DNA from 2 places in the Mycolicibacterium diernhoferi genome. Region 2 is predicted to be linked to the other one. Evidence: predicted binding sites of a transcription regulator. Region 2 holds the regulator's gene; the other holds the start of a gene.

Region 1 (7,255 bases), 1.0 Mb from region 2:
GCTTTGCCGACGCCTCGAACTTCAAGGGCGTCAAGGGTTATGAGGCCTACGCCGCACGTGAGGCGACCGCCACCGCGGTGCTCGCCTCCCAGGTCGGTGATCAGAAGAAGGGTGGCCCGCCCGGATATCACGCGTCGAACCTGCTGATCGGCACCCCGGAGGTGGTGTTCGAGAAGCTCAAGGCCGCCCAGGAGGCCTGCTCGTTCTCCGAGGTGACCATCGTTCCGCAGTTCGGCACCATGCCCTACGAGAAGGCGATGGAGAGCACCAGGCTGTTCGCCGCCGAGGTGTTGCCCGCCGTTCACGAGATGGAAGCTCCCCTGCATCCCAGCGTGCTGCCGGAAAGCGTCACGGCATGACGACAACCGACAGCACCTGCGGGCCCACCGACACCCCCACCGACATCGACATCCCCGCCATGCGGGAGAAGTACGCCGCGGAGCGGGCCAAACGCCTGCGGCCCGAGGGCGGGGATCAGTACCTGGAACTCGAAGGCGATTTCGCCGAGTTCTACGAGGTCGACCCGTACACCACGGTGACGCAGCGGGATCCGGTCACCGAGGACTCCGACGTCGTCATCCTCGGCGGCGGGTTCGCCGGTCTGCTGGCCGGGGCCCACCTGAAGAAGGCCGGCGTCGAGGGGATCCGCGTCATCGAGATGGCCGGTGACTTCGGTGGCGTGTGGTACTGGAACCGGTTCCCCGGAATCCAGTGCGACAACGACGCATACTGCTACATCCCGCTGCTCGAAGAACTCGGCTTCATGCCGAGCAAGAAGTTCGCCGACGGTGCGGAGATCTTCGGCCACTGCCGCAACATCGGCAAGCAGTTCGGCCTCTACGACGGTGCGTTGTTCTCCACACAGGTACGCGACCTGCGCTGGGATGAGGCGGCACAGCGCTGGCAGATCAGCACCGACCGCGGCGACGACATCCGGGCCCGGTTCGTGGTGATGGCGCAAGGCTCCTACAACCGGCCGAAACTGCCGGGTATCCCTGGCATCAAGGACTTTGCCGGGCACGTGTTCCACTCCGCGCGCTGGGATTACGACTACACCGGCGGGGACGCCGACGGCGGTCTGCACAAGCTGGCCGACAAGCGCGTCGCCCTGGTCGGCACCGGGGCGACCGGCATCCAGCTGGTACCCCACCTCGGTCGGGATGCCAAGGAACTGTTCGTCTTCCAGCGCACACCATCCTCGGTGGACGCCCGCACCAACCCGCCGACCGACCCGGACTGGGCGGCCTCGCTGCAACCGGGCTGGCAGGAGGAGCGCAAACGCAACTTCCACAACTGGTCGCCGTTCGTCGGCGTGGTGTTCGGCGAACCGGATCTGGTCTGCGATTTCTGGACCGAACTCGGCCGCAATCTGACCGCCCGGATCGCGAGCAGCCCCGACCCGGCGTCGGTGACGATCGAACAGATCATGGCGTTCCGGGAAGAGGAAGACTTCAAGATCATGGAGCGGCTGCGCCGCCGGGTCGCCGAGATCGTCGACGATCCGGTCACCGCCGAGGCGCTCAAGCCGTACTACCGCTTCATGTGCAAGCGGCCGACATCCAGTGAGCACTACCTGGCCACCTTCAACCGGCCCAATGTGACGCTGGTCGACGTGTCGGAATCCAAGGGTGTGGAGCGGCTGACCGAGAAGGGGATCGTCGCCAACGGAGTCGAATACGAGGTCGACTGCGTCATCTTCGCGAGCGGCTTCGAGATCTCCACCGAGATCCACCGCCGATTCGCGATCGACTCCATCGTCGGCCGCGACGGGCTGTCGCTGTTCGACCACTGGCGAGACGCCTACAAGACGCTGCACGGCGTGACCAGCCGGGGCTTCCCGAACCAGTTCTTCATGGGGTTCATCCAGGGCGGGGTGTCGGCCAACACCACGGCGATGTTCGAACAACAGGCCCGCCACATCGCCTACATCATCGCCGAGGCCCAGAACCGGGGCGCCTCCACCGTCGAGCCGAGCCAGGAGGCCCAGGACGCCTGGGTCGCCACGGTCCGGGAACTCTCGATCGACAACTCGGCCTTCGAACTTTCCTGTACGCCGGGCTATTACAACAACGAGGGCCGTGGCGGCGCCGAGCGCAACGGAGCATTCCTCGGAGACTTCTACTCGCCCGGGTTCTACGCATTCGATGAGTTGATCGAGCAGTGGCGGGACAAGGGTGACCTCGACGGGCTGGAGCTGACCTGATGACGGTTCTGGGCGAGCGGAGTGACGGGCGGTACACAGCCATAGAGGCATTACAGGTGCGCGATATCAAGCCCCGTATCGGGTCCGAGGTCCGCGCCGGCAAAGACGACCTGTTGTCCGGTGAGTACGCCGGCGCCATCAGGGAGCTGCTCGAACAGCGCGGCGTGCTGGTGTTCCCGCAGATCGCGTTCAGCGACGAGGAGCAGATCGCCTTCACCGAAACTCTCGGCACCTTCGCGCCGGAGTCCGTCGGCGAGAAGCTGTACAAGGTGTCATTGGACACCTCGGTCAACAAGCAGGCCGACTATCTCAAGGGTTCGCTGTACTGGCATCTGGACGGCACCATGAACGATGTGCCGATCCTGGCGTCGCTGCTGCAGAGCGTCGCGCTCGGCAACCCGGATGAGGGCGATACCGAGTTCTGCAACACCTACGCCGCCTACGACGACCTGTCGGACGAGGACAAGGCGGAGATTGCGGACCTGCGGGTGATGCACTCGGCATGGAACACGCTGTTCTACTACGACCCGGAACCCTCGGCGAAGACGCTCAAGCAGATGATGGCCATCGGGGATCGCGAACTGCCGCTGGTGTGGACGCACAAGTCGGGCCGTAAGTCGTTGGTGCTGGGCGCCACCGCGCGCCAGGTCAACGATGTCGATTACGCCAAGAGCGCCGAACTGCTTGTGCGGCTACGGGATTGGGCGACCCAACCGCAGTTCACCTACCGGCACAAGTGGACCGTCGGCGACCTGGTCATCTGGGACAACACCGGCACCATGCACCGGGCCACCCCGTATGACCCGAGCTCGGGACGGCTGTTGCAGCGCACCAAGCTCGAGGGGGAGGAGCCGTTCGCTTGAGCGAGCTCAGTTTCGAGGATCGGGTCGCGGTCATCACCGGCGGCGGACGCGGCCTGGGCCGCGAATACGCTCTGCTGCTGGCATCGCGGGGCGCCAAGGTCGTCGTCAACGACCCGGGTGGGAGTCTGGCCGGGGACGGATCCGATGGGGCCCCCGCCCACGAGGTGGTGCGCGAAATCACCTCCGCCGGAGGGCAAGCCGTCGCGAACACGGACTCGGTGGCGACCGTCGAGGGTGGCCAGGCCATCGTGGCGGCCGCCATCGAGAACTACGGGCGCGTCGATATCCTGATCCACAATGCGGGCACCGTCCGCCGCGGCTCACTCAAAGAACTGAGCTACCAGGATTTCGAGGCCGTGCTCGATGTGCACCTGCGCGGCGCGTTCCACGTGGTACGACCGGCTTTTCCGCTGATGTGCGCGGCCGGCTACGGAAGGATCGTGCTGACTTCGTCGATCGGCGGGCTGTATGGCAACCACGGCGTCGCCAACTACGCCGCGGCGAAGGCCGGGATCGTCGGGCTCACCAATGTGGTCGCCCTCGAAGGTGCTGCCGAAGGCGTCACCTGCAATGCGATCATTCCCGGCGCGGTCACCAGAATGGCTGAGGGACTGGACACCTCGGCGTATCCGCCGATGGGCTCGAACCTGGTGGCGCCCACGGTCGGTTTCCTGAGCCACGAGTCCTGCCGGGTGACCGGCGAACTGTACGTGGCGATCGCCGGCCGGGTGGCCCGGGCGTTCATCGCCGAAACGCCGGGGGTGTACCGGCCGTCCTGGTCGATCGAGGACGTCGCCGCGAACCTCGACGCGATCCGCGACGACACCTCGCCGCTGGTGTTCCCGCCGGTGCCCGACGGGCACACCGACCACATCCGCTACTCGTTCGGGGCGGCCACGTATGAGTGATCATCAGGGCCCGCTCAAGGACGTCCGGGTCGTCGACCTCACCGCGATGGTGATGGGCCCGTACTGCACCCAGATCATGGCCGATATGGGCGCCGACGTCATCAAGGTCGAGCCCCCCGCCGGTGACAACACCCGCTACATCTCCGTCGGGCCCGTCGCCGGGCTCAGTGGGGTGTTCATCAACGTGAACCGCGGCAAGCGCGGTGTGATGCTGGACCTGCAGACAGCCGAGGGCAAGGCCGCGCTGCGGTCCCTGATCGAGACCGCCGACGTGTTCATCCACTCGATGCGGGCAAAGGCGATCGCGAAGCTCGGCTTCGGCTACGACGACGTCGCCGCGCTCAACCCGTCGATCGTCTATACGAACTGCTACGGGTATGGCAGGCGCGGCCCGGACGCCGACCGTCCCGCCTACGACGACACCATCCAGGCCGAATGCGGATTGCCCGCGGTACAAGAACAATTGACCGGCGAGGCCAGCTATGTCGGCACCATCATGGCGGACAAGGTGGCAGGACTGACTGCCCTGTATGCCACCACGATGGCGCTGTTCCACCGGGAGCGCACCGGCGAGGGGCAGGAGGTGGAGGTCAGCATGTTCGAGACGATGGCATCGTTCATGTTGGTGGAGCATGCCAACGGCGCCATGTTCGACCCCGCCCTCGGGCCGGCGGTGTATCCCCGCGCGGTGGCTCCCAACCGAAAGCCGTACGAGACCAAGGACGGTCAGATCGCGGCATTGATCTACAACGACAAGCACTGGCAGGCGTTCATCGACCGCGTTCAACCCGTCTGGAACAGCCCGGAGTTCGCGACGCTGGAGCGGCGCGCCAAACAGATCGACACCGTGTACGGGTTGGTGGCGCAGACGCTCAAGGAACGCACCACCGACGAGTGGCTGCAACTGTTCCGCGAGCTGGAGATCCCGGCCGCCGCCGTCAACAGCCCCGACGCGCTGTTCGACAACGAGCATCTCAACGCCGTCGGGCTGTTCGAGACCATCGACACCCCGCACGGCCGCATCCGGATCCCCGGGGTGCCCACCTGGTTCTCCCGCACTCCCGGCCGGGTGCACGGGCCGGCGCCGGAATTGGGCGCCGATACCGAATCCGTGCTGGCCGAACTGAAAGCGCAGCCTCGGCACTAGAACGTGACTGCCGGAGGCGACCTGGACCGCGGGTGGGAACTGTCACCGATGTCCTGAGACATCACCCTTGCGTACTGCATCCACGAGGCGTACCATCGAACATAAGTTCGAATTGAATTGAGTAGTGCTCCCGATCTGTTCACGGTGAGCTTTCGCCCGCGACGTGTGTCGCTGAGAGGTTCGAGGGTCCCTGCGGGACCGTCCGAGCCGATTGCCTATGCATCAGAGTTGTCATCCCGTGTACCGCCTTTGGGAAAGGTTGGGCATCTGGCATGGACGCCACCCATCTCGACACGTTCGTCACTGCGTTGATCGATGACCTCGCTCCGGCAGGTGAGGGCACCGATCGCAGTTTGTTCGATCTGCTGGATTGTCCGCGGCCGGTGGTTGATGAGCCGGCCCTGTTGGCGGTGCTGGTGGCCGCAGTGACCGCGCGCAATCTGTTCGACCATGTGATCGCGTCGGCGGTCGCGGCCACCGAGCGGCTCGGGATCCCGGCGCGCCGGCACCTGCGCTCGGGGGCCGATCTGCTCACCAGCATCGGGGTGGCCCCGGGTGTGGCGCTGCGGGCGGTACGGGTCGGACGTGCCGCGCCGATGCTGCCGGCCCTCACCTGCCAACAGCGACTCGGTGGGCTGGGTATCGAGTTCGCCGACGCGGTCGGACGCGGCGTTGCCCACATCGCCGCCCGAGTTGAATTGACCGAGGAAGACCGGGCCGCGGTGGTCACGAAGCTGATGATCCAGACCACCCCCGCACAGGTGAGCGAGAAGGCCCGCGAGATCGCCATCGAGAAAGCCGCCACACAACCTCAAGAAGAGGGGGCGGTGCCGGTGGCGGAAAATACTGACCTCAACGACATGACACTCGTGCAAACAGACGACGGGCGCGTCAGCGCCACAATCGATCTCGATGTGCTCACCGGTGAGGAACTGTTCGCGGCATTGGATCCGTTGTGCCGGCCCGTTCCACTGCCGGATGGGTCACCGGATCCGCGGCCGGCCGGGCGGCGCCGCGCGGACGCCTTCGGCCAACTGCTGCGCGACTACTTGTCGAGCCAGCGGCGCCCCACCTCCGGTGGCGTGCTGCCCCACGTCACCCTGATCCGACCCGCCACCATCCGACCAGGTGCGCGCGGCCAGGAATGCGTGGACACCCTCGGGTTCGGTGGACCGGTCAGCGCCACCACCGCGGACCTGATCTCCTGTGACAGCACCCTCACCGCGGTGATCGTCGACGGCGCGGGGGCACCACTGGACGTCGGACGCGCCGAACGGCTGTTCACACCCAACATCCGTAAAGGATTGGCGGTACGCGACCGTGGCTGCGCCTTCCCCGGCTGCGGCAGACCGGTGTCCTGGTGCGACGCCCACCACATCCAACCGTGGAACAGCGCAGGCACCACCTGCGTCGATAACGGAGTGCTGCTCTGCCGCAGCCACCACACCGCAATCCACCACGGCGGCTGGCAGGTCTACCTCGGCCCCGACCGGCACCCCTGGTTCATCCCACCCCACGACCCGGCCGAACCCCAACCGGCCCACCTGCGTTCACACGCCAGACGCACCATGACCGACCTACCCACCGCCGCTTAACCCAGCCCCTCAGGCACCTTGACAACTCCACAGAGAACCGCACACGCGGCGGGAACCGGCACCGATGACGCCGCCGGACCCGCCACGATGAATCACGGCGACGGCCTGCGGACAACTAGAAGGTCTTGGCCAACCGGTCGGCGAGAATGGCGGCGAAATGCGCTGGATCGTCGAGGGATCCGCCCTCGGCGAGAAGGGCTGTGCCGTACAACAACTCGGCAGTATCGCTGAGCCCTTCCTGCTGTGATGACGCCAAGGCGTCCCGCAGACCGACGATCAGGGGGTGATCGGGGTTGAGCTCCAGAATGCGCTTGCCGACGGGCACATCCTGGCCGGACGCGCGGTACATACGCGCCAACTGCGGGGTGATGCCGAAGCTGTCGGTGATCAGGCAGGCCGGCGACGAGGTCAGTCGGGTCGACAGCCGGACCTCCTTGACGTGCTCGTCCAGCTTCTCCTGCAGCCAGGCCAGCAGCTCGGCGAAGTCCGGACGGTCGGAGTCGGAAGCTGAATCGTCCTTGGCTCCCAGATCGACCTCA
Region 2 (7,255 bases):
GGCTGCTGGCCGAACGGCTCGGGGTGCGCCAGGTGATCGGCCTGGGCACCATCCCGATGGCGGTGCCGCACACCCGGCCGGTCACCTTGACCGCACACTCGGCCAACTCGGAGCTGATCGCCGAGTACACCCCCTGGGTCGGCGAGATCCAGGTGCCGGCCAGTGTGTCGAGCCTGCTGGAGTTCCGGATGAGCCAGCACGGCCACGACGCCATCGGGTTCACCGTGCACGTACCGCACTATCTGGCCCAGACCGCCTATCCGCACGCCGCGGAGACGCTGCTGGCGGAGGCGGCCCGGGCCGGTGCCCTGCAGATCCCGCTGACCGCGCTGGGTGAGGCGGCCGCCGAGGTGCAGACCAAGATCAACGAGCAGGTCGAGGCCAGCGCCGAGGTCGCTCAGGTGGTGACCGCGCTGGAGCGTCAGTACGATGCGTTCGTCGCCGCTCAGGAGAATCGCTCGTTGCTCGCCCGGGACGAGGAGTTGCCCAGCGGCGATGAACTGGGCGCGGAGTTCGAGCGTTTCCTCGCCCAGCAGGCGGACGGCAAGTTCGGCGAGGGCTTCAGCGAGGGTTTCTCCGACGGCGAAGAAACCACCTGATCTACGGTGATGTCCGCCGACTGATTGCGAGGATGGGCGGACATGACCGAGCGCAAGGCCAATCTGCGCAGCGTGCCGGAGGTATCTCCCACGCTGCAGTTCCGCACCATCCACGGGTACCGGCGCGCCTACCGCATCGCGGGTTCGGGTCCGGCGATCCTGTTGATCCACGGAATCGGCGACAACTCGACGACCTGGCACACGGTGCAGACCATGCTGGCTCGGCGGTTCACCGTGATCGCGCCGGACCTGTTGGGGCACGGCCAGTCCGACAAGCCGCGCGCGGACTACTCGGTGGCCGCCTATGCCAACGGCATGCGGGATCTGCTCAGCGTGCTGGATGTCGACCGGGTCACCGTCGTCGGGCATTCCCTGGGCGGCGGGGTGGCGATGCAGTTCGCCTACCAGTTCCCACAACTGGTCGACCGGCTGGTCCTGGTCGGCGCCGGCGGTGTCACCAAAGACGTCAACGTGGCGCTGCGGATCGCCGCGCTGCCGATGGCCACCGAGGCGCTCGCACTGCTGCGGCTACCGCTGGTGCTGCCCGCGCTGCAGGCCGTCGGCCGCATCGGCGGGGCGGTGTTCGGGTCGACCGGCCTGGGCCGCGACCTGCCCGACGTGCTGCGCGTGCTCTCCGATCTCCCCGAACCCACCGCGTCCTCGGCGTTCGCCCGGACGTTACGCGCGGTGGTGGACTGGCGTGGGCAGGTGGTCACCATGCTGGACCGATGTTATTTGACCGAATCCGTTCCCGTTCAGTTGGTCTGGGGCACCCACGACTCGGTGATCCCGGTCAGCCACGCCTGGCTCGCGCATTCCGCCATGCCGGGCTCGGAGCTCGAAATCTTCGAAGGTTCCGGGCATTTCCCGTTCCATGACGATCCCGATCGGTTCGTCGCGGTGGTGCAGCACTTCATCGACACCACGATCCCGGCCGAGTACGACCACGAACTGCTGCGCGGCCTGCTGCGCACCGGCATCACCGAACAGGCCATCACCGGCTCGCTGAACGCCCGGGTCGCCGTGCTCGACGCGATGGAAGCCGACGAACGCAGCGCCACCTGAGGCACCGCGGACCTACCATCGAGGTATGGCCGTCGATGTGACCGTTCTGCGGGTGTTCGCCGATGCTCACGGGGAGTTCGGCAATCCACTCGGCGTGATCGACGCCGCGACCGTCGAGCCATCCGACCGGCAGCGCATCGCCGCCGAATTGGGTTACAGCGAAACCGTATTCGTCGATCTCCCGGAGCCGGGTGCGGCGAGTGCACATGTCCGCATCTTCACCCCGGTCACCGAGATTGCGTTCGCCGGGCACCCGACGGTCGGCACCGCGTGGTGGCTCAAGCAGCGCGGCACGCCGGTGCGGACACTGCAGGTCCCGGCCGGACTGGTGCAGGTGAGCTACCTGTCCGAGGCCGAGGGTGAGTTGACCGCGATCAGCGCGCGTTCGGACTGGGCCCCGGAACTGGTCATCCACGACCTCAAGTCGCCCGACGAGGTGCTCGCCGCGGATCCGGCCGAGTACGCCGACGACGCCGAGCACTACCTGTGGGCCTGGATCGACCGTGACCGCGGGGCGTTGCGTTCGCGGACGTTCGCACCGCAGTTCGGGATCATCGAGGACGAGGCCACCGGCTCGGCGGCGGTGCGGATGACCGACCATCTGAGCCGCGACCTACACATCACGCAGGGCAAGGGATCCGAGATCCGCACCTGGTGGGATCCGACGGGGTGGGTGAAGGTCGGGGGCCGCGTCGTCGAGAACGCCGGCGTCCGGCTCGGCTAGCCCGACGATGACACGCGGTGGGCGCGCAGCGCCTCGATCTCGCGCTCGAAATCGTCGGCCGAGGTGAAGGACCGATACACCGAGGCGAACCTCAGGTACGCGACCTCGTCGAGGTCGCGCAGTGGGCCGAGAATCGCCAGACCCACTTCATTGCTGGGGATCTCCGGAGATCCGGCGGCGCGCACCGTGTCCTCGACCTGCTGGGCAAGGAGGTTCAGTGCATCGTCATCGACCTGGCGGCCCTGGCATGCGCGCCGCACACCCCGGATGACTTTCTCTCTGCTGAACGGTTCGGTGACACCGCTGCGCTTGACGACCGCGAGTACCGCGGTTTCCACGGTGGTGAACCTACGCCCGCATTCGGGGCAAGATCGGCGACGTCGGATGGCCTGACCTTCGTCGGCCTCACGGGAATCGACGACACGCGAGTCGGGATGGCGGCAGAACGGACAGTGCATCACCGCTCCTTTGCCCCACCGCTGGTCTACCAACTCGATTGTCATCGAGCCTACCTGGGCGATCACCCGATGGGGGCAATGAGGGTCTGGCCGGCCTGCACGGTGCTGGTTTCGAGCTTGTTGAGTTCACGGATACGTTCCACCACCGAGCCCGCCGGCACATCGGGCGCCACCCGCGCCGCGATGTGCTGCAGCGTCTCACCGGCTTCCACGTACACCACGGACAACCGGGTGGGCATCTGCACCGGCTCCTCGGTGGGTCCGCCGAGTTGGGCGACCAGCCCCAGCCACAGGGTGAACCCGCCGGCCAGCAGGGCCAACAGCACGGTGGCGACCGGCGTGATGGGCCGACGACGGTGCGAGGCACGGGACATCAGCACCCCGGTGTTGCGGTAACCCAGCGGCGCCCCTCCCGGGCGGCGGGACTGCACGCGCCGGCGGCGCACCACCACGTCGCGTGGCAGCGGCCACACCTCGGGCGCCATCGCCGTCTGCCGGGGACGCGCGTCGAACTGCGGGGCACTGGTACGAGCTTCGAGAATGGTCATCGGACTGCTGCCTCTCGGTAGGGGTCTCGCCTGGCGGCTTTCGCTTCTGTGTTCGAATGCTAGTCGATCATGTGTTCGATGAATAGAACACGTGATCGAACTGTTGCCAAACGATAAACCGGACCACCGACAAGTAGCCCGCGCGCCGAATCAGCCGGTGCGCCCCGCCAGCAGCCCACTGGAGGCGAACTTCAGCCCGCTGCGCAGTTCTTCGAGGCTGATCGGGTCGTCACTCTCGACGTAACGCAGGGTCGTGGCGACGGCCATGTTGAAGAACAGCCAGGCCAGGGCGCGCGGACTGAGCTCATTGCGGTACTGGTCGCGGTAGTGACCCATGTGCAGGGTCGTCATCGCCAGCAGGGTCGCACTCAGCCCGGAGACGATGTCGAAGGCACGGACGCGCTCGGGCCGCTGAGCCAGATAGCGGATCAGGGTCCGATTGGCGAGCGTGAACTCGATGAGGATGTCGATGGAGGCCTGCATGGCCTCTTCCGGCTCGTGCATGGTCACCGACCGCAGCATGTCCTCGATCGCCGGCGCCTGGTCGGCCGCCAGCCGCTCGATGGCCGCATCGATGATCTCCTCCTTGTTCGAGAAGTACTGGTAAATCGAGCCCTTGCTGACACCGGCCTTCTCGGCGATCGCGTTCGTGGTCAGCCGGTCCGGTTCGGTGGTGCGCAACAGGTCCGCTGCCGTGGTCACGATTTTTGCGACCATATATCTAGAGCGTTCTTGTTTCGGCACTTTTCTACGTCCTGAACTGCGGTTTTCTGCAACCATGCTGTTCCCTTACACGACTTGTTTGCGACCTCTGGGTCATATTAGCGTCGGGGTCCTCAGCACGAGGAGGTGCGAGCAGCCATGACTGCCACAACGGATCTGCCGGCCCAGAACGCCGAACACACCGGAGCTCCCGAGCTCGTCCCATTGGATTCACTGACCGCCGAGCACACCGGCCGGTGGACATTTCTCATCGTCGAGGGCGCGGCCTTCATGATGCAGGCCATGCACCCGGTGATCGCCGAGGTGACCGGCCGCTATTCCGCGGGGTTCCGCGGTGATGCCGGCGGTCGTGCGATCCGCTCGGTCGACTCGGTGCTGCGCTGGACCTACGGCGGCACCGCGGCCCTCGCGGAGGGCGATCGGGTCCGCGCACTGCACAAGCCGCTCACCATGACGAGCGAACTGACCGGGAAGCGGATCAGCGCACTGAACACCGAGGCCTACCAGTGGGTGATCGCCACCGGCTACCTCGTCAACGCCCAAGGCGGCGGGCGCTTGCTGATCGGGCGGGATTTCACCGATTCGGAGAAAACCGAGCTCCTGCGCGACAACCGTCGACTGGCCGAGCTGCTGCACGTGCCGATGCGCGGTTACCCGCAGACGCTCGCGGAGATGACCGAGTACTACGAGAACATGATCGACACCCTGCAGGGCACCCCGCAGGCGCTGCAGCTGATCGCGGACTTGAAGGCCGGCAAGCTGGAGCTCTCGACGTCGATGCCCAAGGCGCTCGAACCACTGCTCCGGACGGCCTTGCGGCCGGCGCTCCGGCTCAACTACCTGTCCATCGTCGGCCTGCTCGATCCCCGGCTGCGCGCCAAGCTCGGGGTGAGCTGGAGCCGGCAGGAGCAGATCCAACTGCAGGTCATCTACGCCGCGATCCGGGCGGCGTACCGGGTGCTGCCGGACCGACTCACCTACTTCCCGCTGGCCTATCACGCGCGTAAGCACCATGAGTGCCTGAAGAAGATGGAAGAACGCCAAAAGAAGTCGTTCGCGTACAACCTGCCCGACACGCCTCGAACACATGTTTGATTATGTCTTCGCCTGCGACTACATTCGGCCATATGAGCGAGAGCACCGAACACCCTGAGGCACGCTCCAGTCTGACCGAGCGTCAGCGCACCATCCTGGAGGTCATCCGCGCCTCCGTGACCGAACGCGGCTACCCGCCGAGCATCCGGGAGATCGGCGACGCCGTCGGTCTCACCTCGACCTCGTCGGTGGCCCACCAGCTGCGCACCCTGGAACGCAAGGGCTATCTGCGCAGGGACCCGAACCGTCCGCGTGCCGTGGACGTCCGCGGCGCGGACGACAACGTGACGCCGAAGAACGTGACCCCGATCGTGGCAACCGAGGTCGCGGGTTCCGACGCGCTGCCGGAGCCGACGTTCGTCCCGGTCCTGGGCCGGATCGCCGCCGGTGGGCCGATCCTGGCCGAACAGGCCGTCGAAGAGGTCTTCCCGCTCCCCCGAGAACTGGTCGGCGAGGGCTCGCTGTTCCTGCTGAAGGTGGTCGGCGAATCGATGATCGACGCGGCGATCTGCGACGGCGACTGGGTGGTCATCCGGCAGCAGAACGTCGCCGAGAATGGCGACATCGTGGCGGCCATGATCGACGGCGAAGCCACCGTGAAGACCTTCAAGCGCACCAAGGGGCAGGTGTGGCTGATGCCGCACAACCCGGCGTTCGAGCCGATCGACGGTAACGACGCCCAGGTGCTCGGCAAGGTCGTCACCGTCATCCGCAAGGTCTGACGGGTTCGCCCGGGGAGGCTCAGTCGGCCCGGACGAACCCGTTCGTCCGGGCGAACTCCTCACTGGCGAACCAGATCTCGGCCTCGGTGTCCCGATAGCCCGGGCTGCCGGGAGCCCAGTACAGGCCCGACTTGGTGTCCGCCTTGATCGGATAGCCCTCGGGCGCCCGGTACCGGTCGCCGTCGGCCAGCCGCATCGAGGTCCAACCCGGATCCTCCGGCTCGTCGTCCTGGATCGCGGCGTGCCGGCCACTGGGGAAATCGGGCTCGTACCCGGACCAGACCGCGGTGGTGGGCGGGTCGAAAGCCGGCGCCTCGGACAGTGATTCGATCCGGGTGGGCGCGGTGTCCACCGCGTCCGGGTCGGAATCGAAACTCAGATCCTCGGCCGGCGCGTGCAGTTCCTCGAGCTCGTCGCCCTCATCGGAGTCGTAGTCGCCGGTGTCCTCATCGGTGTCGTAATCGCCGGACTCGTCGCGATGCTCGGGATCCGGGCCCGCCGAGATGGTGCCGAACGCGGGCACCTCGCTGACCGCCGGTGCCGAGGCCCACAGGCTCTGGGGGGCGTCCGGCTCGCGATCGCCGTACTCGGGCTGCTTGTACTCGGGCTCGTCATACCCCCGGTCGTAGCGGTCGTCGGCATAGTCATCCCCGAAACCGTCGTCCTCGTGGGACCGCCGGTTTCGCAGCACCGCGACGGCGATCAGGGCGATCACACCGATCAGCGGGATCAAGCCGAGCAACCACCACCAGCGCCACGAGTACCACTTGTCGCCGCTGTCGGCGTCCGCGGTGGCCGCCGAGCCCGGCGCCGGAGCGGCCGGGGAGTCGGCACCGGGCACCTGCAGCCCGACGAGCTGCGACTGCAGGCCGGCCGGCTCGGTGCTGAACTTGCCGCTGGTCCTGTCCCACGAGATCGATCCGCCGTTGAACTGCTGAGTGACGACGTTGCCGTGGTCGGTCTGGTCGCCCTTGGGGGCGCCCAGCTCACCGGTCGCACCGCCGAGTTTCTGCCACGCGGCGTTCATCGCGCCGCGCACGATCACCGCGCCGAAGTCCGGCGTCCAGAAGATGACCGGATCATCCTCCGCGGCGAACGGAACCACCCGGCTCTGCGGTGCCAGACCGCCGTCGGCCTCACTGGCGGTCGGGAACCCGAGATCCCCGGTGGGTCCGCCCACGCTCTCGTACTTGGCCAGCACCTGTCCGGTGACCACATTCGCGCCGGTTTCGGGGCTGTAGAAGATCTTGCCGCCCGCGTAGTTCTGGCCGACGCCGTCGGCGCCGATCGCGTACTGGGCCCCCTCTTCGGCGCCCAGGGG

Evidence for each region. The regulator LexA, encoded in region 2, represses DNA repair genes until DNA is damaged. The targets are predictions, from matches to a motif close to CGAACANNTGTTCG.
Region 1: a site for LexA is predicted at 5,218-5,231, ahead of K0O62_RS07645 (HNH endonuclease signature motif containing protein). Genes of this name have one in related genera too.

Annotation. Positions count from the first base shown of each region.
Region 1 is NZ_CP080332.1:1,601,744-1,608,998, forward strand. Features, by position in the region: gene K0O62_RS07620 (LLM class flavin-dependent oxidoreductase) at 1-359, shown strand, start outside; gene K0O62_RS07625 (flavin-containing monooxygenase) at 356-2,203, shown strand; gene K0O62_RS07630 (TauD/TfdA dioxygenase family protein) at 2,203-3,066, shown strand; gene K0O62_RS07635 (SDR family NAD(P)-dependent oxidoreductase) at 3,063-3,974, shown strand; gene K0O62_RS07640 (CaiB/BaiF CoA transferase family protein) at 3,967-5,121, shown strand; gene K0O62_RS07645 (HNH endonuclease signature motif containing protein) at 5,394-6,716, shown strand; gene htpG (molecular chaperone HtpG) at 6,832-7,255, opposite strand, start outside.
Region 2 is NZ_CP080332.1:2,600,150-2,607,404, reverse strand. Features, by position in the region: gene K0O62_RS12335 (proteasome assembly chaperone family protein) at 1-599, shown strand, start outside; gene K0O62_RS12330 (alpha/beta fold hydrolase) at 642-1,664, shown strand; gene K0O62_RS12325 (PhzF family protein) at 1,690-2,388, shown strand; gene nrdR (transcriptional regulator NrdR) at 2,385-2,846, opposite strand; gene K0O62_RS12315 (LysM peptidoglycan-binding domain-containing protein) at 2,909-3,394, opposite strand; gene K0O62_RS12310 (TetR/AcrR family transcriptional regulator) at 3,545-4,111, opposite strand; gene K0O62_RS12305 (oxygenase MpaB family protein) at 4,256-5,212, shown strand; gene lexA (transcriptional repressor LexA) at 5,245-5,934, shown strand; gene K0O62_RS12295 (sunset domain-containing protein) at 5,954-7,255, opposite strand, start outside.